Regions from separate parts of the Kitasatospora sp. NPDC101801 genome, predicted to be linked through region 1. Evidence: predicted binding sites of a transcription regulator. Region 1 holds the regulator's gene; each other region holds the start of a gene.

Region 1 (7,717 bases):
GCCCGGACCACCCAGGCCAACCGGATCGCCACCGGGCAGAACACCGCCCCGCTCGGTCTGACCCTCCAGCACACGATCGCCGACAAGCTGGTCTACGCGAAGATCCGGGCGGCCTTCGGCGGCCGGATGCGCGGCGCGGTCTCCGGCAGCGCGGCGCTCGCCCCCGAGATCGGCTACTTCTTCGCCGGTGCGGGCGTGCCGGTGCTCGAGGGCTACGGCCTGACCGAGACCAGCGCGGGCTCCACGGTCAACCGCGAGGAGGACTTCCGGGTCGGCACCGTCGGGCAGCCGCTGCCCGGCACCGAGGTCCGGATCGCCGAGGACGGCGAGATCCTGCTCAAGGGCCCCGGCGTGATGCGCGGCTACCACAACCTGCCCGAGCAGACCGAGGAGGTGCTGGAGGCCGACGGCTGGTTCCACACCGGTGACATCGGCGAGCTGGACGGCGGCTTCCTGCGGATCACCGACCGCAAGAAGGACATGTTCAAGACCTCGGGCGGCAAGTACGTCGCGCCCAGCGAGGTGGAGGGCAAGTTCAAGGCGGTCTGCCCGTTCGTCAGCAACATCCTGGTGATCGGCAACGGCCGGAACTTCTGCACCGCGCTGATCGGCCTGGACGAAGCGGTGATCATGCCGTGGGCCGCCGAGCACGGTCTGGCGGGCAGGTCGTACGCCGAGGTGGTGGCCTCCCCGGAGGTGAACCAGCTGATCGACGGCTTCGTGCAGCGCCTCAACGGCGAGCTGCAGCGCTGGCAGACCATCAAGAAGTTCAGCCTGCTCCCGCGCGACCTGGACATCGAGCACGGCGAGCTGACCCCGAGCCTGAAGATCAAGCGCCCGGTGGTCGAGCGGACCTACGCCGACGCGGTCACCGAGATGTACGCGGGCACCGTCGAGGCGTGATCGCCTGACCCTCCGGTCCGGTACGGTCCGCCCGGGCCGTACCGGACAATGGGTGCATGCCCTCCGCACTCCCCGACGGTGAACCGCTGCCGTCCGACGGTTCGCTGCCCGCCTCCGCCCTCGACGGGCTGGGCGGGCGGCCGTTCGGTTTCTACCTGCACGTGCCGTACTGCGCCAGCCGCTGCGGCTACTGCGACTTCAACACCTACACCGCGACCGAACTGCGCTCCTCCGGCGCGGTGGCCTCGCAGGAGACCTACGCCGACAACCTGGTGGCCGAGATCCGGCTGGCCCGCCGGGTGCTCGGGGACGTCGACCTGCCGGTCGAGACGGTCTTCCTCGGTGGTGGAACCCCGACCCTGCTGCCCGCCGCCGACCTGGTGAAGGCGCTGGCCGCGATCCGGGACGAGTTCGGCCTGGCCCCGGGCGCCGAGGTGTCCACCGAGGCCAACCCGGAGTCGGTCGACCCGGCCTACCTGGCCGAGCTGCGCGCGGGCGGCTTCAACCGGCTCTCGTTCGGGATGCAGAGCGCCAAGCCGCACGTGCTGCAGCTGCTGGACCGGCACCACACCCCCGGCCGCCCGGAGGCGTGCGTCGCCGAGGCCCGTGCGGAGGGGTTCGAGCACGTCAACCTCGACCTGATCTACGGCACCCCCGGGGAGTCCGACGACGACTGGCGGGCCTCGCTGGACGCCGCGATCGGCGCCGGGCCCGACCACGTCTCGGCCTACTCGCTGATCGTCGAGGACGGCACCAAGCTGGCCGCCCGGGTCAAGCGCGGCGAACTGCCGATGATCGACGACGACGTGCACGCCGACCGGTACCTGATCGCCGAGCAGGCGCTCTCCGCCGCCGGCTTCTCCTGGTACGAGGTCTCCAACTGGGCCACCTCCGAGGCCGGCCGCTGCCGCCACAACGAGCTCTACTGGACCGGCGCCGACTGGTGGGGCGCGGGCCCCGGCGCCCACAGCCACGTCGGCGGCGTCCGCTGGTGGAACGCCAAGCACCCCGCCGCCTACGCCCAGGCGCTGGCCGAGCAGCGCACCCCGGGCCAGGGCCGGGAGGTCCTCCCCGAGGAGGACCGCCGGGTCGAGCGGATCCTGCTGGAGCTCCGCCTGCGCGAGGGCTGCCCGCTGGACCTGCTGGCCGCCGACGGCCTGGCCGCCGCCGAACGGGCCCTGGCCGACGGCCTGCTGGACGCCGACGCGTACGCCGACGGCCGGGCCGCCCTCACCCTGCGCGGGCGGCTGCTGGCGGACGGGGTCGTTCGCGACCTGGTGGACTGACGGCGGTTCACCCTTGAGTGGCTGACCGGCAGCGCGGGTTTCTCGGTACCTTGGTGACAGCCGTCCGAGGGAGCCAGTGATGACAGCCGTGGATGACCGGGTCATACGGATCTTCGAGAACCTGGAGGTTCCGGAGGGATTCAAAGCTGAGCTCATCAGGGGCGAAATCGTGATGATGGCCGGGCCGGACATGGTGCACAACCTGATCGTGGCCGCGATCCAGCACCAGATCCCCTACGCGGCGTGGCGGGCACTGCAGACGCAGGACCTCACCATCCCGGGAGACCGGAGCGAGCCGCAGCCGGATCTGGTGGTCTTCGAACGGGGAGCCGTGGAGGAGTCGGGGCGTCTGCTGCCCGCCCCTGCGGTGAAGCTGGCCGTCGAGGTGGTTTTCAAGACCAGCGTGGACCGGGACTACCGGACCAAGCGCAGGATGTACGCCGAAGGCGCCATCCAGGCCTACCTCATCGTCGACCCGATCGAGAGCGTCTGCACGCTGCTCACCGAACCGAGCGACGACGGCGCCCTCTCACGGCTGCCGGACTACCGGAGCGAGCGGACCAGCCGGTTCGGGGACCCGATTCCGATCGACGTGCTCGGGCTGACCCTGGATACCGCGGACTTCCAGGGCTACGCCGCCTGATCCGTGACGAAGTCGATCAACTCCTCGACCCGGCCCAGCAGGGCCGGGTCGAGGTCGCGGTAGGAGTTCACCGAGGCGAGGATGCGCTTCCAGGCGGCGGGGGTGTCCTCGGGCCAGCCGAGGCGGCGGCAGACGCCGAGCTTCCACTCCTCGCCGCGCGGGACGTCCGGCCAGCCGGGGATGCCGACGCTGCCCGGCTTCACGGCCGCCCAGACGTCGATGTAGGGGTGACCGACGATCAGCACCTCGGCGCCGGTGACCTGCTGGGCGATCCGGTGCTCCTTGGTGCCGGGCAGCAGGTGGTCGACCAGCACGCCCAGCCGGCGGCCGGGGCCCGGGCCGAACTCGGCGACGATGGCCGGCAGGTCGTCGATGCCCTCCAGGTACTCCACCACCACGCCCTCGATCCGCAGGTCGTCGCCCCAGACCCGTTCGACCAGCTCGGCGTCGTGCCGCCCCTCGACGTAGATCCGGGACTCGCGGGCCACCCGGGCCCGGGCGCCGGGCACCGCGACCGACCCGGAGGCGGTCACCTTCGGCCGGGCCGGAGCGGCGGCCGCCACCGGCCGGACCAGGGTGACGACCCGACCCTCCAGCAGGAAGCCGCGCGGCACCAGCGGGAACACCCGGTGCTTGCCGAACCGGTCCTCCAGCGTGACGGTGAACCCCTCTGCCGTCCGCTCGCAGCGCACCACCGCCCCGCAGAACCCGGTGGCCGCCTCCTCCACCACCAGATCCCGCTCGGCCGCCACCTCGGGGGCGGGCTGCTGCCGCTTCCACGGCGGGGTGAGGTCCGGGCCGTACTCCCTGCTGCGCATGGCACCGATCCTACGAGAGCTGACCCGCCGTCACCCGGACCGGGGGAGACGGGTCGCCGGCCTGCCGGCCGACCCGGGACGGCCCTGTGAAAGAGTGCGGGCGACTTCGGATTCGTTGGGGGAACCAGTGCGTGCACGTCCTGCGGTGATGGCTGCCGCCGCTCTGGCGGTCCTGGCCGTCCCGGCCTGCTCGTCCGCCGCCCGCCCGGCGGAGGCGACCGCGTCCGCCCGGGTGCCGCTGCGGGCCGGTCTGCTGACCCAGGAGCGGCTGCCGCCCGGCTTCGAGCTGCTGACGGCCGAGATCGACTCGACGACCACCGGCGCCCCGCACCGCCCCGCCTCCACCGTCCCGATCGCCGAGATGCCGTGCTCCGAACTCGGCGTCGACTCCTTCATGACGGCCCACGCCCCGCCGGCCGAGGACGTGGCGGTGGGCCTGCAGCAGGAACCGGCCGACGGTGCCGGGGACGGGTGGTTCGGGCAGGAGGTGCTCGACCGCTACCCGTCCGGCCGGGCCGCCGAGGTGATGGTCGCCATCCGCGGTGCCGCGCAGCGCTGTGCCTCCTACACCCGCACGCTCGGGGACGGCACCCCGGTCCAGGACGTGGTGTCGACGGCGGGGGCCGCGGTGCCGGCCGACGACATCCTGGTGCTCCGCATCGTCTCGGCCCACCCGGGCCAGGACGACCCGTTCGTCACCGAGACCGGCTTCGCGCGGATCGGTGACGTGATCCTGACGGTGCAGCAGGTGGTCGCCCAGAATCCGTCCGCCGGTGTGCGGGCCGTCCTGGTCCCGGCGGTCGAGGCCTACCGCGCGGCCGGCTGATCCCTACAGTCCCGGCGCGCCCCAGACCGGGAACCAGCGGGTGAGGTCCTGCTCCACCCGCAGGTCGTTCCCGAGCATCGCCTTGACCTGGAGCTCCAGCGGATTGTCGCGTTTCTCACCCGGCAGCGGGGCGAACGGGTAGAAGGTGCCGCGCTTGTACAGGTAGACCAGGCCGAGCGGGCGGTCGGCCGCGTTGCGGAAGCCGACGATGGAGCAGAGCAGCTGGGGGCCGAAGCCGTTCGCCTCCAGCTCGCTGTTGACCGCGTGCAGGTCGTTGACCAGGTCGGGCAGCTCCTCGGGGGTGTGCCGGGCGAGCAGCCAGGAGTAGCCGTACGAGTCCTGCGAGACCTCGACCGGGACGCCGCCGCGTTCGGTGTCGGCGTCCAGCAGGGCGCGGATCTGTCCTGCCACCTCGGTGAAGGCGGCGCCCTCGACGGCGGCGAAGCAGACCGAGCCGAAGCCGGTGGGGCGGAAGCCGGCGGCGGCCTCCAGGGTGAGGGCCGCGGAGGGCACCCCGAAGAGCTGGTCGAGGTCGGGCCGGACCGGCTTGCTGCGGCCGAACAGGGCGTTCAGGAATCCCATCGGGTCGGTGCCTCCTCAGCGGCCGAGCTCGGCGGAGATCCGGCCGAGCTGCTCCAGCCGCCGCTCCAGCGACGGGTGGGTGGACATCAGTTGGCTCGCGGCCTCCCGGGCGCTCAGCGCCGGGGCGAAGTAGAAGGCGTTGTACGGCTGCGCCCGGCGCAGGTCCTCGCTCGGGATGGCGGCGATCTGGCCGGTCACCTTGGTCAGCGCCGAGGCCAGCGCGCTGGGCCGCCCGGTGAGCTGGGCGGCGGCCCGGTCGGCAGCCAGCTCGCGGTAGCGGGACAGCAGCCGGGTGAGCAGGAAGCTCGCCGCGTAGACCACCATGCTGACCAGCGGGACCAGGATCATCGCCAGCGCGGCGTTGCTGTCGTTGCTGCGGCCGCGCCCGTTCATCAGGCCGCCGTACAGCGCGATCCGGGTGATCACCCCGGCCAGCACGCCGAGGAAGCCGGCGATGGTCATCACCGCCACGTCCCGGTGCGCCACGTGCGAGAGCTCGTGCGCGAGCACGCCCTCCAGCTCCTCCGGCTCCAGCCGCCGGAGCAGTCCGGTGGTGACGCAGACCACGGCGCGCTCGGGGTTGCGGCCGGTGGCGAAGGCGTTCGGCATGTCGGTGTCGGTCACCGCGACCCGGGGCTTGGGCATGTCGGCCAGCGCGCACAACCGGTCGATGGTGCCGTGCAGTTGCGGGTACTCCTCGGGCGTCACCTCGCGGGCGCCCATCGCCCGCTGGGTGATCCGGTCGCTGAACCAGAACTGGGCCACGAACAGTCCGCCGGAGATCAGCACGATCAGCGGCCAGGCCCCCCGGAGCAGCACTATCAGCAGCCCGGTGAAGCCGACGTAGAGCAGTCCGATCAGGAACATCGTGGTGACCATCCGACCGGTCAGCCCGCGGTCGGGTGCGAAGCGGGAGTGCTGACCTGACGACATGGCTGCTCCTTATGTCCGGATCTGTCGCTTTCGATGCTGCCACTTGCCGGGAGCATTCGACGGGCGGCGCGGGTGGGACAGGGAGAAGGATCACCAGGCGGTGCCGTTCCTGCCGCCGGGGTCGGGCCTTACACTGGCAGGTACTGTCCTGGCACTCTGCCCAGCTGAGTGCCAGGGGACGGGTCAGGTCGGGACGGAAGCGAAGACGGAGGTGCGTGGCCATGTACAGCGAGCGGCCGTTGGACGACCGCAAGCTCGCGGTGCTGCGCGCGATCGTCCAGGACTACGTCGGCACCGAGGAGCCGGTCGGCTCCAAGGCCCTGGTGGAGCGGCACAACCTCGGCGTCTCCCCGGCCACCGTGCGCAACGACATGGCGGCCCTGGAGGAGGACGGCTACATCCACCAGCCGCACACCAGCGCCGGCCGGATCCCCACCGACAAGGGGTACCGGCTGTTCGTGGACCGGCTGGCCGAGGTCAAGCCGATGACCGCCCCCGAGCGCCGGGCGATCCGGCACTTCCTGGACGGCGCGGTGGACCTGGACGACACGGTGGCCCGTACGGTCCGGCTGCTCGCGCAGCTGACCCGGCAGGTCGCGGTGGTCCAGTACCCCTCGCTGTCCCGCTCGACGGTGCGTCACGTCGAGCTGGTGGCACTGGCCCCGGCCAAGGTGATGCTGGTCCTGATCACCAACACCGGCCGGGTCGAGCAGCGGATGGTCGACTGCCCCGGGGCGGTCGGCGAGACGGTGCTGGCCGACTTGCGGGCCAAGCTCAACACCGAGGCGGTCGGCCGGCCGCTGCCCGAGGTGCCCGGTCTGCTGGAGGACCTGCCGGCGGCTTTCGAGCCCGCCGACCGGCCCACCGTCAGCACCGTGCTGGCCACCCTCTTCGAGACGCTGGCCGAGCAGAACGAGGAGCGGATCATGCTGGCCGGTACGGCCAACCTGACCCGCTTCGGCCACGACTTCCCGCTCACCATCCAGCCGGTGCTGGAGGCCCTGGAGGAGCAGGTCGTCCTGCTCCGTCTCCTGGGTGAGACGGCGGACGCGGGGATGACGGTCCGGATCGGCCACGAGAACGCCTACGAGGGGCTCAATTCCACCTCCGTGGTCTCGGTCGGCTACGGTTCGGGCGATCAGAGTGTCGCGAAGCTGGGCGTGATCGGACCGACCCGGATGGACTACCCGGGCACAATGGGGGCGGTGCGAGCGGTGGCACGGTACGTGGGTCAGATCCTGGCCGAGTCCTAACAGAGCACTGTCAGACCAGTCGCAGCACTTCTAGAGGCGGAACAAGCGGAGCATTTGGTGGCCACGGACTACTACGCGGTACTCGGCGTCCGACGGGATGCGGGGCAGGACGAGATCAAGAAGGCGTTCCGGCGCCTTGCCCGCGAACTGCACCCGGACGTCAACCCGGACCCCAAGACGCAGGAGCGGTTCAAGGAGATCAACGCCGCTTACGAGGTGCTCTCGGACCCGGCCAAGCGCCAGGTCTACGACCTCGGTGGCGACCCGCTGTCGCCCAACGGCGGCGGTGCGGGCGGCTTCGGCGCGGGCGCGGCGGGCTTCGGCTTCTCCGACATCATGGACGCGTTCTTCGGCGCGGCCTCCGGCCAGCGCGGGCCGCGCTCGCGCACCCGGCGCGGCCAGGACGCGATGATCCGGCTGGAGATCACCCTGGAGGAGGCCGCGTTCGGCACCACCAAGGAACTCCAGGTGGA
Region 2 (7,717 bases), on a different contig from region 1:
CGGTGAAGGACACCGGCCCTCGGTTGGAGGCCACCAGGATGGGGGCGGCCCCGGTCGGATTCGAACGTTCGGTCGCGTGATCGGCCATGTCTCAACTCTGCCTCGCCCCGGGTCACCCAAACCACCCGAGCCGGCCCCCTACCGCGCCTGTGCCTCCGGCAGGGCGCTCGGGTCTACGGTCCAGGGGGCTCGGGGCTGCGCTGTTGGCAGGCGCTCAGCGGTCGACTACCCAGGGGCTCGGGGAACTGCGAGGAGATCTGGCGTTCGGGTCACGGCGAAAGTCCCTGACCACTACGCGACGATCACCTTGCAAGGGCCGGCGTCGCAGTTCCCCGAGCCCCTGACTCTTCCGAAGCACCTGCCTAAAAGGTCGGCGTCGCCCGCGCGGCGGAGCCGCACATCGACAGAGCCCCGAGCCCCTGGACCGTTGATGCCCGATCGCCTGCCTAAGAGTCAGCAGCGTCCCGAGCCCCGGTCTGCCGGACGTACTCCGGGACGGTGAGCATCGGGGGGCGTTCGAGGGCGCCGACCGGGTGGGTGTGGGCGGTGAACTCGCGGGTGGCGGGGTCGCGGGTGAACTGGGTGAGCAGGGGGTGCACCAGGGCGGGGGTGGTCTTGAGGCGGTGGGTGCGGTCCAGGCGGTCCAGGGCGGTGCGGTAGATGGTGGCCGCCATCCGGCCGAGCGCCTGGCCGTCCTGGTGCCGGTGGTGCCGGACCCCGACGTCCACCTGGGCCAGCGCGTCGAGGCCGACCCGGTCGAGCGCGTCCACCAGCAGGCCGAGCTCGACGCCGTACCCGGTCGGGAACGGCAGCTGCTCCAGCAGCGACCGCCTGGCGGCGTACTCGCCCCCCAACGGCTGGACGAACCCGGCCAGTTGGGGCCAGTGCAGATTCAGCAGCGGCCGCGCCACCAGCTCGGTGACCCGCCCGCCCCCGGCCGGGACCACCGCGCCCGCGGTCTCCAGCGGCCGGTCGTACATCGCCTTCACCAGCTGGATCGCCGGATCGGTCAGCAGCGGCCCGACGATGCCGGAGACGAAGGCCGGGTCGAACTCCCGCAGGTCCGCGTCGATGAAGCAGACGATCTCGCCGGAGGTGACCAGCAACGAGCGCCAGAGCACCTCGCCCTTGCCCGGGGCGGCCGGCAGCCGGGGCAGTACGTCGTCCCGGTGCACCACCCGGGCACCCGCCGCGGCGGCGGTCTGCGCCGTCCGGTCGGCCGAGCCCGAGTCGACCACCACGATCTCGTCCACCAGCGGCAGCCGCTCCATCAGCTCGCGCCGGATCACCCGGACGATCTCCCCGACCGTGGACTCCTCGTCGAGGGCGGGCAGCACCACGCTGACCGTCCCGGCCGGGCCGGCCGCCCTTTTGGCGGTGAGCAGGTCGGCCGGCGGCCGGTCGGCCGTCGTCCAGGAGCGCCGGTGCAGCCAGTCGGCCACCTCCGGCAGCAGCTCCTCGGGCGGGTCGGCCGGGGTCGGCTGGTCGGGCACGTCTGTTCTCCTCGGGCTGAGTGGTCGGACTGGCGTTCTCGGGACGGGGCATCTCGCGACTCGGACGCGCGGTTCCCTGCCCGGCGCCTTCGGATACAGTCTTCGTACTGCGGTCAGACCTTCGCACGTCGGGGTCGGCCGGAGAGCAGGACCACAACTTCACAGAGCTCATCCAGAGGGACTGAGGGAACGGCCCGTCGAAGTCCCGGCAACCTTCTCGCACGGTCGGCCCAGCAGTGGTCATCCGGCGGGACAGGTGCCAATTCCGTCCTGTGGCGCGACCGCGTCACGGGGAAGATGAGGAGAGAGGCCTCCGCCATCATGGCTACCGCTGTTTCTGCCGCCCCGACCGTCGACCTCGGCCCCGCTGCCGCCCTGTCCTGTCGCGAGTGTGGCACCCGATTCCCGCTCGGCCCGAGCTTCGCCTGCGTCGAGTGCTTCGGCCCGCTGGAGATCGCGTACGACTTCGGCTCCGACTCCGCCGAGGAGCTGCGCAAGCGGATCGAGGCCGGTCCGGCCTCGATCTGGCGGTACGCCCCGCTGCTGCCCGTCCCGGCCGACGTGGCGGGCAAGCCGAACCTGAACCCGGGCTGGACCCCGCTGGTGAAGGCCGACAACCTGGGCCGCGAGCTCGGCTTCACCGCCCAGCTGCACGTCAAGGACGACTCGGGCAACCCGACCCACTCCTTCAAGGACCGGGTGGTCGCCTGCGCCATCGAGGCGGCGCGCGCGTTCAACTTCACCACCCTGTCGTGCTCCTCCACCGGCAACCTGGCCGGCGCCGTCGGCGCGGCCGCGGCCCGGGCCGGTTTCAAGTCCTGCGTCTTCATCCCGCACGACCTGGAGCAGGGCAAGGTCGTGATGGCCGGGGTCTACGGCGGCGAGTTGGTCGGCATCGAGGGCAACTACGACGACGTGAACCGGTTCTGCTCGGAGCTGATCGGCGACCCGGCCGGCGAGGGCTGGGGCTTCGTCAACGTCAACCTCCGGCCGTACTACGGCGAGGGCTCGAAGACCCTGGCGTACGAGATCTGCGAGCAGCTCGGCTGGCGGCTGCCGGAGCAGCTGGTGATCCCGATCGCCTCGGGCTCCCAGCTCACCAAGATCGACAAGGGACTGCAGGAGCTGATCAAGCTCGGCCTGGTCGAGGACCGCCCGTACCGGATCTTCGGCGCCCAGGCCGAGGGCTGCTCCCCGGTCTCCGCCGCCTTCAAGGCGGGCCACGACGTGATCCGCCCGGTCAAGCCGAACACCATCGCCAAGTCGCTGGCGATCGGCAACCCGGCCGACGGCCCGTACGTGCTGGACATCGCCCGCCGCACCGGGGGCGCGGTGGAGGACGTGACCGACGCCGAGGTGGTCGAGGCGATCAAGCTGCTGGCCAGGACCGAGGGCATCTTCGCCGAGACGGCCGGCGGGGTGACCATCGGGGTGCTGAAGAAGCTGGTCGAGACGGGTCAGCTGGACCCGTCCAAGGAGACCGTCGCGATCAACACCGGGGACGGTCTGAAGACCCTGGACGCCGTCGCCGACGCGGGCCTGACCACCACCATCCGCCCGACCCTGGACTCGTTCCGGGCCGCCGGTCTCGCCTCCGCCTGATCCCCTCCCACCTCCCCGCTAGGAGCCCGTGCATGAGCGCCACCGTCCGCATCCCGACCATCCTGCGCACCTACACCGGCGGCGTCGCCGAGGTCACCGCCGAGGGCGACACCCTGGGTGCCGTCATCGCCGACCTGGACGCCAACCACCCCGGCATCGCCGCCCGGGTGCTGGACGACGCGGGCAAGCTGCGCCGCTTCGTGAACGTGTACGTGAACGACGACGACGTGCGTTTCGCCGAGGGCCTGGCGACCGAGATCAAGGACGGCGCGGGCATCTCGATCATTCCCGCGGTGGCCGGCGGCTGCTGAGTTCCCGAACTTCACCGAATACGGCCGCGCCGCCGTCCGAACCGGAATCCCTATTTCCGCTTCCGACGGCGGCGCGGCTCTGTGCCGGGTGGAAAAGCGGGCACCCGGGAGGGAGTAGAGTGCGACGGAAGTCGGCGTATCCCCGCTCTTACCGCCGCGCTCCCCACGCACCGTCAGCCGATCGCGTACGCAAGGCCCGTCCGGCCATTGAGACATCCGCCGGACCGCGTGAGACAGAAGATGTCAGGCAAGCGTCAGAAATCTGGCCGCATTTTGCGGTGATGAGTCCGCTATGCCCGGAGTGAATTGCCACGCTCTGCCGCCTTCCTCCCGCGATATCCCATTCGACTGCCGATGAATTCGGCAAGGTTGGCCCTGTTGCAGAGGGCGTCTGTCCGGATACATTCAGCCGCGATCGACGCATTCACCCGTCGGCCGGGTCGCCTCGCGGTGCACCGGTGGGGCGCTTGCGGCGAGCGCGGCTGCGCCCAGGGGGGGTTCCCTCGGGCGTGCCTGTTCAGACCTGGGCCCGCATCCTGCGGGTCCGCGAAGGGCCAGCACAGCACAAGGGGAGTTCGGAATGGCTCAGGGCACCGTCAAGTGGTTCAACGCGGAGAAGGGGTACGGCTTCATCGCGGTCGACGGTGGTGCGGACGTGTTCGTCCACTACAGCGCGATCCAGATGGACGGCTACCGCACCCTCGAGGAGGGCCAGCGGGTCGAGTTCGAGATCTCCCAGGGACAGAAGGGCCCGCAGGCGGACATGGTCCGCGCGGCGGTCTGACCTTTTCGAACCCCTGGGGACCTCGGCTCGGCCGCGAGCTGGCGTCACCTGCTTGGTCGACGGGCCCGTACGACATCGTCGTACGGGCCCGTCGGCGTCCCCGCCGGGATCACGGATCTGCGTGTCACTACCACGATTGGGCTTGCACTCGATACCCGAGAGTGCTAATCATTGGCGTTAGCACTCGCAGCATGAGAGTGACAACGGACCGGGTCGGTGAGGCCCCCGGGAGCGGTAGGGGACAAGACCCCCGCACACCAGGGCCGTCCGTCGCGGGCGCCCCTCGGTCCGGTGCAGTCGACCGTGTCCTGGAGGACCACTTCCGATGGCCAAGATCATCGCGTTTGACGAGGAAGCTCGCCGCGGCCTTGAGCGTGGCATGAACCAGCTTGCCGACGCCGTCAAGGTGACGCTCGGCCCCAAGGGCCGCAACGTCGTCCTGGAGAAGAAGTGGGGCGCCCCCACGATCACGAACGACGGCGTCTCCATCGCCAAGGAGATCGAGCTCGAGGACCCGTACGAGAAGATCGGTGCCGAGCTCGTCAAGGAGGTCGCCAAGAAGACCGACGACGTCGCGGGCGACGGCACCACCACCGCCACCGTGCTGGCCCAGGCGCTCGTGCGCGAGGGTCTGCGCAACGTCGCGGCCGGCGCCAACCCGATGGCCCTGAAGCGCGGCATCGAGAAGGCCGTCAAGGCCGTCTCCGACCAGCTGCTGGCCCAGGCCAAGGATGTCGAGACCAAGGAGCAGATCGCTTCGACGGCCTCCATCTCGGCCGCCGACACCCAGATCGGCGAGCTCATCGCCGAGGCGATGGACAAGGTCGGCAAGGAAGGTGTCATCACCGTCGAGGAGAGCAACACCTTCGGTCTGGAGCTCGAGCTCACCGAGGGCATGCGCTTCGACAAGGGCTACATCTCCGCGTACTTCGCCACCGACCTGGAGCGGATGGAGGCGTCCTTCGAGGACCCGTACATCCTGATCGCCAACTCCAAGATCGGCTCGGTCAAGGACCTGCTCCCGCTGCTGGAGAAGGTCATGCAGAGCGGCAAGCCGCTCGTCATCATCGCCGAGGACGTCGAGGGCGAGGCCCTGTCGACCCTGGTCGTGAACAAGATCCGTGGCACCTTCAAGTCCGTCGCCGTCAAGGCCCCGGGCTTCGGTGACCGCCGCAAGGCCATGCTCGGCGACATCGCCATCCTCACCGGTGGCACCGTGATCTCCGAGGAGGTCGGCCTCAAGCTCGAGAACGCCGGCATCGACCTGCTGGGCACCGCCCGCAAGGTGGTCATCACCAAGGACGAGACCACCATCGTCGACGGTGGCGGCGACAGCGACCAGGTCGCCGGCCGGGTCAACCAGATCCGCGCCGAGATCGAGAACAGCGACTCGGACTACGACCGCGAGAAGCTCCAGGAGCGCCTGGCGAAGCTCGCGGGCGGCGTGGCCGTGATCAAGGCCGGCGCTGCGACCGAGGTCGAGCTCAAGGAGCGCAAGCACCGCATCGAGGACGCCGTTCGCAACGCGAAGGCCGCCGTCGAGGAGGGCATCGTCGCCGGTGGTGGCGTGGCGCTGCTGCAGGCTTCGGTCGCGTTCGACAAGCTGGAGCTCGAGGGCGACGAGGCCACCGGTGCCAACATCGTCCGCGTCGCGCTGGAGGCCCCGATCAAGCAGATCGCGGTCAACGCCGGCCTCGAGGGCGGCGTCGTCGTGGAGAAGGTCCGCAACCTGCAGCCCGGTTGGGGCCTGAACGCCGCGACCAACGAGTACGTCGACCTCATCGCCGCGGGCATCATCGACCCGGCCAAGGTCACCCGCTCGGCGCTGCAGAACGCCGCCTCCATCGCGGCGCTCTTCCTCACCACCGAGGCCGTCATCGCCGACAAGCCCGAGAAGGCCGGTGCCCCCGCGGGCGGCGGCATGCCGGGTGGCGACATGGACTTCTGATCCTCCCGAGGATCGGAACGTTCTGAACGTCCGTCAGGGCGGTCTCCCCTTCACCGGGGAGGCCGCCCTGCGGCGTTCCGCCGGCGTTTCCGGCTCCGTGGCGGGCTGCGGGACAATGGACGGATGAGTTCTGACATCGAAGCCGCGCTGCACAGTGCGCGGGCGCTGATCCTCGCCGACCTGACCGCCCGGGACGTGGCCGACCCGCAGGTGGTGTCGCTGGTGGAGGACGCGGTGACGCACCGGCGCTGGTGGCTGGAGCAGTGGCCGGACGGGACGGACTACGTGCTCGGCCTGGTCGCGCAGGACGTCCAGGACAAGCTGCTGGAGGCGTACGGGCGCTGGCCGCTGTGCGAGGTGTGCGCCGCCGAGGGGGACCCGCACGCGTTGAGCGTGGAGCCGGAGCTCGGGCCCGAGCCGCACTGGGTGTGCGGCAAGGAGGCGGCCGTGGTGGCGCCGGTGGGTGCGCTGTCGTGATCCTGATCGACCCGCCGTCCTGGCCTGGGCACGGGAAGCACTGGTCGCACCTGGTGAGCGACGTCTCGTACGAGGAACTGCACGCCTTCGCCGAACGGCTGGGCGCGCCCGCGCGCGGCTTCGAGCGCGACCACTACGACATCCCGGCCGCCTGGTACGACCAGGCGGTGGGGCTCGGCGCGCAGCCGGTCGGCAGCAAGGAGCTGGTGGCCCGGTTGACGGCGGCCGGGCTGCGGCGGCGGAAGGCCGGCCGGCCGGTCAGCGCTCCAGGAGCATGAGCTCGGCGGCCAGATTGCGGCGGGCGGGGGCGTCGAACCGCTCCCGGGCGTGGTCCGTCCGGTAGAGCGCGGGCAGCGCGAGCAGCTGTCGCAGGATCTCGGCCCGTCCGGTCCGGAAGGCGTCCTCGGGGACGAAGCCGTACTCGGTGCGGACGGCGGCCGCGTAGTCGGCGTACTGCTCGGGGGTGCCGCCGAGTACGGCCAGGTCGGCGTCGCAGAGCACCTCGCCGTTCCGGTCGCCGGGGGCGGGGTGGTGGCCGACGGTGAGCCGGACCAGCCGGGCGACCTCCTCCACCAGCGCCTCGGCCAGCCCGGCCTCGCGCAGGGCGCGGATCGCGAGCTGGGCGCTGCGCTCCTCGTTCTCGGAACGGTCGGGCTTGTAGACGGCGTCGTGGAACCAGGCGGCCAGCCGGACGGCGTCCGGGTCCTCGGCGTGTCCGGCCAGGGCGTCGATCTGGTCCAGGACGGCCGTCAGGTGCGCGGTGCGGTGGTAGTGCCGCTGCGGTTCGGCCCACCGGGCGAGCAGGTCGCGCCCGTACGGCGCGGGGTCGACGGTGGCTCCGGTGCGGAGCAGCAGGGCGGTCCAGCGGTCCAGCAGCGCGGTGGTCATGGCGGTCATTCTTCCCGACGCCGGTCCGGCGGCCACACCCGCGCGGGATGCGGCCCCGCCGGGCGGTGGCCATGCTGGGAAGCGCGGGCCCCTCCTCGGCGGGGCCGGACTGTTTCCCGTGCAGAGGGCTCGCCGACGGGCCTCCGGATATGGCAGGGTAAGCGATATGTCTAGACCAATGTTCGAAGTGATCGCGCTGACGGCGGAGGACGCC
Region 3 (7,717 bases), on a different contig from region 1:
CCGCTCCTCGGGGCCGAGCGCGTCGTCCGGCAGCTCCGGCAGGTCGTCCGGCGGGATCGCGGTCGAACCGGGCCCGCGCATCGCGGCCCGCTGCAGGTCGGCCACCTTGTGCGCGGCGATCCCGTAGACGAACGCCTCGAACGGACGCCCCTCGTCCTTGTACCGGGGCAGCGCGCAGAGCACGGCCACACAGACTTCCTGGGCCACGTCGTCCACGTGGTGCCTGGCGCCGCCGGGCAGCCTGACCAGCCGACCCCGGCAGTAACGCAGGGCCAGCGGGTGGACGTACGCCAGCAGGGCCTCGACGGCCGGGCCCTCGCCCGCCACCGCCGCCGCGACCAGGGAGCTCAGCTCGACCGAGCCCACCCCTGCCGAGGGCGAACCGCCGACTCGGGGAGGATCGTCGTCGCGCATCGGTCCATGGTGCCTGGTCGGAGCGGAAAACATGGCACCGCGTCCGGAGTTGTGCATCGGAACGTTATGCGCCTCCCCCACCGCCGCCTCCGCCCGCTGGTCCCCGAGGTGCTCCACTACTCCATGGTGCAGCCTCGGGACCGTAACGTCATACGTCTGAGCGAGCACAAGTGCCGCCGGGCCGATGAGGACCGGTCAGCGGACCAGGCCCCAGCGGAAACCGAGCGCCACCGCGTGCGCGCGGTCCGAGGCGCCGAGCTTCTTGAACAGCCGCCTGGCGTGCGTCTTCACGGTGTCCTCGGAGAGGAACAGCTCGCGCCCGATCTCGGCGTTGCTCCGGCCGTGGCTCATCCCTTCGAGCACCTGGATCTCACGCGCCGTCAGAGTCGGTGCGGCGCCCATGTCGGGGCTGCGCAGCCGGCGCGGGGCGAGCCGCCAGGTCGGGTCGGCCAGGGCCTGGGTGACGGTGGCCCGCAGCTCGGCGCGCGAGGCGTCCTTGTGCAGGTAGCCCCGGGCCCCGGCGGCGACCGCGAGCGCGACCCCGTCCAGGTCCTCGGCCACCGTGAGCATGATGATCCGGGCCCCCGGGTCGGCCGAGAGCAGCCGACGGACCGTCTCCACCCCACCCAGGCCGGGCATCCGGACATCCATCAGGACGAGATCGGAGCGGTCGGCCACCCAACGGCGGAGGACCTCCTCACCGTTCGTCGCCGTGGTCACCCGGTCGACACCGGGGACCGTCGCCACCGCGCGGCGAAGCGCCTCCCGGGCGAGGGGGGAATCGTCGCAGACGAGTACGGATGTCATGACCGTCCTCCGCAGCTGATCCGCGTCACGTTGAGCCTCCTGGCTGGTACGAATCTCTCCGACACGGCCGAACGACGGAGGACTCCGGTCGGACCGACGGTCTCCCGCGATCGTTCCCGACGTCCAGCGCCTGCTAACCGCCTCCGCACTTCCAACGACCGTCACTCGAATGAGTTACGGCTTTCAGGGCCATCTCCACCACTGTACGTGGCCGACCCGTTACCGATCAGCCGCATCGCGGTGCACACGCCGCGCATTTGTGCTGATCACACGCATGCCGCGCACCACCAGCGCCCTCGGGGACAGGCTCACGCCCCCGGCGCCACCCGAATGCCACGCCGGTACCTGCAAACGTCATGCCCCGTTTGTCCGGTTTTATAGCTTCTGTGCGGTCATTGACTGTTGTGTACCTCTGTGAGTGACTTGTCCCAGTGGTTGCCGTAAGTCATATTTCCAGGTGTCCATACCGGCTCCGAGCAGCCTCGCCGCGCAGACCGAGACTCCTCCAGCAGTCCATGAAGGGATACAAGAGCCATGGCAGACTTCTCCCGCCTCCCCGGCCCCAACGCAGACCTCTGGGACTGGCAGCTCTCCGCCGCCTGCCGCGGTGTGGACAGTTCGCTCTTCTTCCACCCGGAGGGCGAGCGCGGGGCCGCGCGCAGTTCGCGCGAGGCAAGCGCCAAGGAGGTCTGCATGCGCTGCCCGGTCCGGACCGAGTGCGCGGCGCACGCGCTGGCGGTCCGCGAGCCGTACGGCGTGTGGGGCGGCCTCACCGAGGACGAGCGCGAGGAACTGATGGGCCGTTCGCGCAACCGGCTGGTCGAGGTTCCGCTCACCCTGCCGGCCACGATCAGGCGCTGATCCCGCGTCAGGTAGTGCAGAAACGTTTCATCATCGAACCCCGCCCCGACTACCGGTCGGCGGCCGCCCCGGCGAGCTGGTCCAGCATCAGCGCCACGGCCGGGACCTCCGCCAGATCCGGCAGGGTCAGCGCGACCACCTGCCGCACCGCCGGGGCTCCCGAGGCGGCCCGCACCGGTACCGCGGCCACCCCCGAGTGCCGCACCGCCTCCAGCGCGAGGCCCGGCAGCACCGCCACCCCGAGCCCGGCCGCCACCAGCCCGACCACCGCCGGGTAGTCGTCGGTGGCGAAGTCGATCCGCGGCTCGAAGCCCGCCCCCGCGCACAGCTCCACCAGGTGCCCCCGACACTGCGGACAGCCCGCGATCCACTGCTCGGCCGCCAGCTCCGCCAGGTCCACCGGCCTGCTCTCGTCCCTGGCCGCCAACGGGTGGCCGATCGGGAGCAGGCCGATCAGCGGGTCGTCCAGCAGTGGCCGGACCACCAGGTCCGACCAGTCGTTCGCGGCCAGACTGGCGGCCGCCTCCAGGGTCGCCTCGGCCCGCGCCTCCCGGGCGGTGGTGTACGGGGCGGGCAGGGCGGCCCCGCCGTGCGAGTCCGGGTACCGGAACGCCAGCGCCACCTCGCACTCGCCGCCCCGCAGCATCGCCAGCGACTCCGGCGGCTCCGCCTCCACCAGCGACACGCGCACCCCCGGACGGGCGCCCCGCAGACGGGCCACCGCCGGCGGCACCAGGGTGGAACTCGCGGTCGGGAACGACACCAACCGCACCCGTCCGGCCCGCAGTCCCGCGATCGCGGCCACCTCCTCCTCGGCGGCCGACAGGCCGGAGAGGATCCCGTTCGCGTGCTTCAACAGCACCTGGCCCGCCTCGGTCAGCTGCATTCCCTTGCCCGACCGGGCCACCAACGGGGTCGCCACCGACTTCTCCAGCGCCTTCATCTGCTGGCTCACCGCGGGCTGCGTGCAGCCCAGCTCCCGGGCGGCGGCGGAGAACGAACCGCTGCGGGCGACGGCGCGCAGGACACGGAGATGACGGGCCTCGATCATGCCTCAGTTATAAGCGATGCTTTGAGCGAATGGCCAACCACCTCAGGGGCTCGGGGAACTGCGACGTCGGCCTCCAAAGCGTGATCGCCGCGTGCAGGGTCAGGCACTTTCGCCTGAACCCGCACCTATCGCAGACCTCAGCCACGCCCGGGGTTGACCGCTCCCGCACTGTGCTCCCGTCCCGGGGTGGGCGTCGCAGTTCCCCGAGCCCCTGGCTGCCGCAGCGTGTGCCGCCGGCGTCGCCCATGCGGCGGAGCCGCACATCAGCACAGCCCCGAGCCCCTGACTGCCACAGCGTGGGCCGCCCGGGAACGCCGGAGGCCCGGCTCCCCGTCGGAACGGGGGGCCGGGCCTCGGGTGAGACCTGACGGGACGTCAGTGCGCGTGGCCGTGGCCGCCGTGCGAGTGGCCGGCCGGCTCCTCGTCGGCGGGCTTCTCGACCACGAGGGTCTCGGTGGTGAGCAGCAGGGACGCGATCGAGGCCGCGTTCTCCAGGGCGGAGCGAGTGACCTTGACCGGGTCGATGACGCCGGCCTTCAGCAGGTCGCCGTACTCGCCGGTGGCGGCGTTGAAGCCGTGACCGGCCTCCAGCTCCGCGACCTTGTGGGTGATGACGTAGCCCTCGAGGCCGGCGTTCTGGGCGATCCAGCGCAGCGGCTCGGCGAGCGCCTTGCGGACCACGGCGACACCGGTCGCCTCGTCGCCGGTCAGGCCGAGGCCGCCGTCGAGAACCTTCTGGGCGTGCACGAGGGAGGCGCCGCCACCGGCGACGATGCCCTCCTCGACCGCCGCGCGGGTCGCCGAGATGGCGTCCTCGAGACGGTGCTTGCGCTCCTTGAGCTCGACCTCGGTGGCCGCGCCGACCTTGATCACGCAGACGCCGCCGGCCAGCTTGGCCAGGCGCTCCTGCAGCTTCTCGCGGTCCCAGTCCGAGTCGGTGTTGGCGATCTCGGCCTTGATCTGGTTGACGCGACCGGCCACGGCCTCCGAGTCACCGGCACCGTCGACGACCGTGGTGTCGTCCTTGGTGATGGTGATGCGGCGGGCGGTGCCCAGCACGTCCAGGCCGGCCTGGTCGAGCTTGAGGCCGACCTCCTCGGAGATGACGGTGGCACCGGTGAGGGTGGCCAGGTCGCCGAGGATGGCCTTGCGGCGGTCGCCGAAGCCGGGGGCCTTCACCGCGACGGCGTTGAAGGTGCCACGGATCTTGTTGACCACGAGGGTGGAGAGCGCCTCGCCGTCCACGTCCTCGGCGATGATCAGCAGCGGCTTGGAGGTGCCGCCCTGCAGGATCTTCTCGAGCAGCGGGAGGAGCTCCTGGATCGAGGAGATCTTGCCCTGGTTGATCAGGATGTACGGGTCCTCGAGGACCGCTTCCTGACGCTCGGCGTCGGTGACGAAGTACGGCGACAGGTAGCCCTTGTCGAACTGCATGCCCTCGGTGAAGTCGAGCTCCACGCCGAAGGTGTTCGACTCCTCGACGGTGATGACACCGTCCTTGCCGACCTTGTCGATCGCCTCGGCGATCAGGTCGCCGACCTGCTGGTCCTGGGCGGACAGGGACGCGACGGCAGCCACGTCCTCCTTGCCCTCGATCTCCCGGGCACTGGCGAGCAGGTGCGCGGAGACGGCGGCGACGGCCTTGTCGATGCCCTTCTTCAGGGCGGCCGGGCCGGCGCCGGCGGCGACGTTCCGGAGACCCTCGTTGACCAGGGCCTGGGCCAGCACGGTGGCGGTGGTGGTGCCGTCGCCCGCGACGTCGTTGGTCTTGGTGGCGACCTCCTTGACGAGCTGCGCGCCAAGGTTCTCGTACGGGTCGTCCAGCTCGATCTCACGGGCGATGGTGACGCCGTCGTTCGTGATGGTCGGGGCGCCGAACTTCTTGTCGATGACGACGTTGCGGCCCTTGGGACCGATGGTCACCTTGACGGTGTCGGCCAGCTTGTTCACGCCACGCTCGAGCGAGCGGCGGGCGTCCTCGTCGAACTGCAGGATCTTCGGCATGATTCCGTTTCCTAAAGGGGTCTACTGACGGCGTGAGCCAACAACCGCGCCCCGGGCCCCTGTCACTGGTGACAAGAATCCGGGGCGGGCTGGTACGTCTTACTTCTCGATGATGGCGAGAACGTCGCGCGCCGAGAGGACCAGGTATTCCTCACCCTGGTACTTGACCTCGGTGCCGCCGTACTTCGAGTACAGGACGATGTCGCCGACGGCGACGTCCAGCGGGAGACGCTGGCCGTCCTCGAAGCGACCCGGGCCGACGGCCAGGACGACGCCCTCCTGGGGCTTCTCCTTCGCCGTGTCCGGGATGACCAGGCCGGAGGCCGTGGTGGTCTCGGCGTCGAGCGGCTGGACCACAATGCGGTCCTCGAGCGGCTTGATGGCAACCTTGCTGCTGGCGGTCACGTCCGAGCTCCCCTTCGGAGATTACGGGGTTGTTCTTCAGGTAGGTGGCGATGGGAACGGGTCTGCCGTCGCGGGGGTCAGACTCGCTTCATCGCGTTAGCACTCACCCGGTGGGGAGTGCCAGGAACGACCATAGGCGGCCGTTAGCACTCAGTCAACCAGAGTGCCAACGGCGTGGCCCGGAGAACCGCCGGAAACGAGTACCCGTACTCATGCGCGAGCCCGCCCCGGCCGGGCAGGATCGGCACCATGCCGGCTGCCACCCGCCCTCGTCCGGACCTCGCGACGGACCTCGTCTCGGCGTTCCTGTTCCTGCTGCTCTCCGCAGTGGGCGGCTGGTTCGCCTTCGTCTCGCTGGCCTTCCGGCACTGGGGTGACCAGGACGCCGGGCCGGAGCCGTACGACTGGACGCCGATCCTGACGATCGGCGCGCTGGCCCTCTGGCTGCTGGCCGTGACGGCGCTCGCCTGGCGCGGGCGGCTGCGGGTCACCGCCGTGCTGCACGGGCTGCTGCTGACCGCGGTGCTGCTGACCGGCGGGGCGAACTACGCCTACCAGCACCGGCACGACCACGACCCCAAGCCCGAGCCGCTCCCCTCGAACTACCAGCCCTGCTTCAGCGGCAGCGGCCGGTGCAACTGACCCGGAGCGGCAGAATGGGCCCGTGGAGATCGAATCGTTCCGGGCCCTGCTGACCGACCAGGGGCAGGCGCTGCTCGCCGAACTGCGGGAGTTCAAGCCCGACGAGGAGCTGGCGCTGGCCACCCGGCTGCGCCGGACGCACCCGGCCGAGCTGGTCGGCGCGGCACTCGAACAGGCCAGGCTGCGGCAGCGGGCCAGGGCGAAGTTCGGCGACGACGCCGACGCGCTGTACTTCACCCCGAACGGGGTGGAGCAGGCCACCCGCCGCAGCGTCGCCGAGTGGCGGGCACAGCGGTTCGCCGGGCTCGGGGTGAAGCGGCTGGCCGACCTGTGCTGCGGGATCGGCGGGGACGCGATCGCGCTGGCCAGGGCCGGGATCGCGGTGCTGGCGGTCGACCGGGACGAACTGACCTGCGCGGTGGCCGAGGCGAACGCCGCCGCACTGGGCCTGGCCGGGCTGATCGAGGTGCGCTGCGCGGACGTCACCGAGGTGGACGTCACCGGGTACGACGCGGTCTTCACCGACCCGGCGCGCCGGACGGCGCGCGGGCGGGTCTTCGATCCGGAGGCGTACTCCCCGCCGCTCTCCTGGGCGGTCGACGCGGCCCGCCGGACCCCGTACGGGGCGCTCAAGGTGGCGCCCGGCATCCCGCACGAGCTGGTGCCCGCCGGTGCCGAGGCGGAGTGGGTGTCCGACCACGGGGAGGTCAAGGAGGCGGTGCTCTGGTTCGGCACCGGAGCCGTCGAACCGCACCGGGCCACCCTGCTGCCGGGCCCGCACACCCTGACGGGCGGTCAGCTGCCCGACCCGGCGGCCGGGCCGGTCGGGCGCTACCTGTACGAGCCGGACGGCGCGGTGATCCGGGCCCACCAGGTGGCCGAGGTGGCCGGGCAGGTGGACGGCCGGCTGATCGACCCGATGATCGCCTACCTGACCTCGGACCGGCTGGTCGCGACGCCGTACGCGCACGCCTACGAGCTGACCGACGTACTGCCGTTCCACGTCAAGAAGCTCAAGGCGCTGCTCCGCGAGCGCGGCGTCGGCACCGTGGTGATCAAGAAGCGCGGCATCGCGATCACCCCGGAGGAGCTGCGCAAGCAGCTGAAGCCGAGCGGTCCGCACAGCGTCACGGTGATCCTCTGCCGGACCGACCGGGGCCCGCTGATGATGCTGGGTCAGCCGGTCGGGGCCTGGATGTAGTCCTCCAGCCGGGCCACCGCGAAGCCCTGCTCCTGGATCCGGCGCAGCAGCTCGGCGAACATCTCGGTCATCGTCTCGCCCTTGAGGTCCTTGGGCCCCCGGAAGTGCGCGAGCACGATGTCACCGGGCTTGAGCTTCTTGTCGGCGGCCTGGTACTGCATGTCGTGGATCTGCATCGACTCGCGCCAGAGCACGATCGCGCGCGGGCCGCACTGCTGCACCGAGGTGTTCAGCTGCGGGGTGTGCGCGCCGTCGCCGTACGGCGGGCGGAACAGCAGCGGGGCCTTGCCGTACTGCTGGGTGAGCGCGGTCTGGGCGTCGCAGACCTCGGA

What was found. Region 1 encodes HrcA, which represses chaperone genes, less so after heat shock. Its sites were predicted from a motif close to TTNGCACTCNGNNNNNCNGAGTGCNAA; they were not measured.
Region 2: a site for HrcA is predicted at 4,332-4,358, ahead of groL (chaperonin GroEL). Genes of this name have one in related genera too.
Region 3: a site for HrcA is predicted at 5,686-5,712, ahead of groES (co-chaperone GroES). Genes of this name have one in related genera too.

What each region holds. Positions count from the first base shown of each region.
Region 1 covers NZ_JBIWML010000002.1:322,500-330,216, reverse strand. The annotation lists gene ACIRPK_RS05745 (AMP-dependent synthetase/ligase) at 1-903, shown strand, start outside; gene hemW (radical SAM family heme chaperone HemW) at 960-2,189, shown strand; gene ACIRPK_RS05735 (Uma2 family endonuclease) at 2,269-2,832, shown strand; gene ACIRPK_RS05730 (DUF3097 domain-containing protein) at 2,820-3,650, opposite strand; gene ACIRPK_RS05725 (hypothetical protein) at 3,799-4,476, shown strand; gene ACIRPK_RS05720 (hypothetical protein) at 4,480-5,058, opposite strand; gene htpX (zinc metalloprotease HtpX) at 5,074-5,991, opposite strand; gene hrcA (heat-inducible transcriptional repressor HrcA) at 6,213-7,244, shown strand; gene dnaJ (molecular chaperone DnaJ) at 7,302-7,717, shown strand, end outside.
Region 2 covers NZ_JBIWML010000008.1:85,701-93,417, forward strand. The annotation lists gene ACIRPK_RS13100 (trehalose-6-phosphate synthase) at 1-88, opposite strand, end outside; gene ACIRPK_RS13105 (glucosyl-3-phosphoglycerate synthase) at 447-1,454, opposite strand; SAM riboswitch class I at 1,659-1,797, shown strand; gene thrC (threonine synthase) at 1,815-3,095, shown strand; gene ACIRPK_RS13115 (ubiquitin-like small modifier protein 1) at 3,128-3,406, shown strand; gene ACIRPK_RS13120 (cold-shock protein) at 3,987-4,190, shown strand; gene groL (chaperonin GroEL) at 4,516-6,138, shown strand; gene ACIRPK_RS13130 (hypothetical protein) at 6,262-6,615, shown strand; gene ACIRPK_RS13135 (DUF4031 domain-containing protein) at 6,612-6,893, shown strand; gene ACIRPK_RS13140 (hypothetical protein) at 6,874-7,503, opposite strand; gene ACIRPK_RS13145 (copper homeostasis protein CutC) at 7,682-7,717, shown strand, end outside.
Region 3 covers NZ_JBIWML010000007.1:169,633-177,349, reverse strand. The annotation lists gene ACIRPK_RS12450 (sigma-70 family RNA polymerase sigma factor) at 1-414, opposite strand, end outside; gene ACIRPK_RS12445 (response regulator transcription factor) at 610-1,221, opposite strand; gene ACIRPK_RS12440 (WhiB family transcriptional regulator) at 1,756-2,082, shown strand; gene ACIRPK_RS12435 (LysR substrate-binding domain-containing protein) at 2,132-3,133, opposite strand; gene groL (chaperonin GroEL) at 3,509-5,137, opposite strand; gene groES (co-chaperone GroES) at 5,237-5,542, opposite strand; gene ACIRPK_RS12420 (DUF6234 family protein) at 5,792-6,184, shown strand; gene ACIRPK_RS12415 (SAM-dependent methyltransferase) at 6,207-7,385, shown strand; gene ACIRPK_RS12410 (polysaccharide deacetylase family protein) at 7,361-7,717, opposite strand, start outside.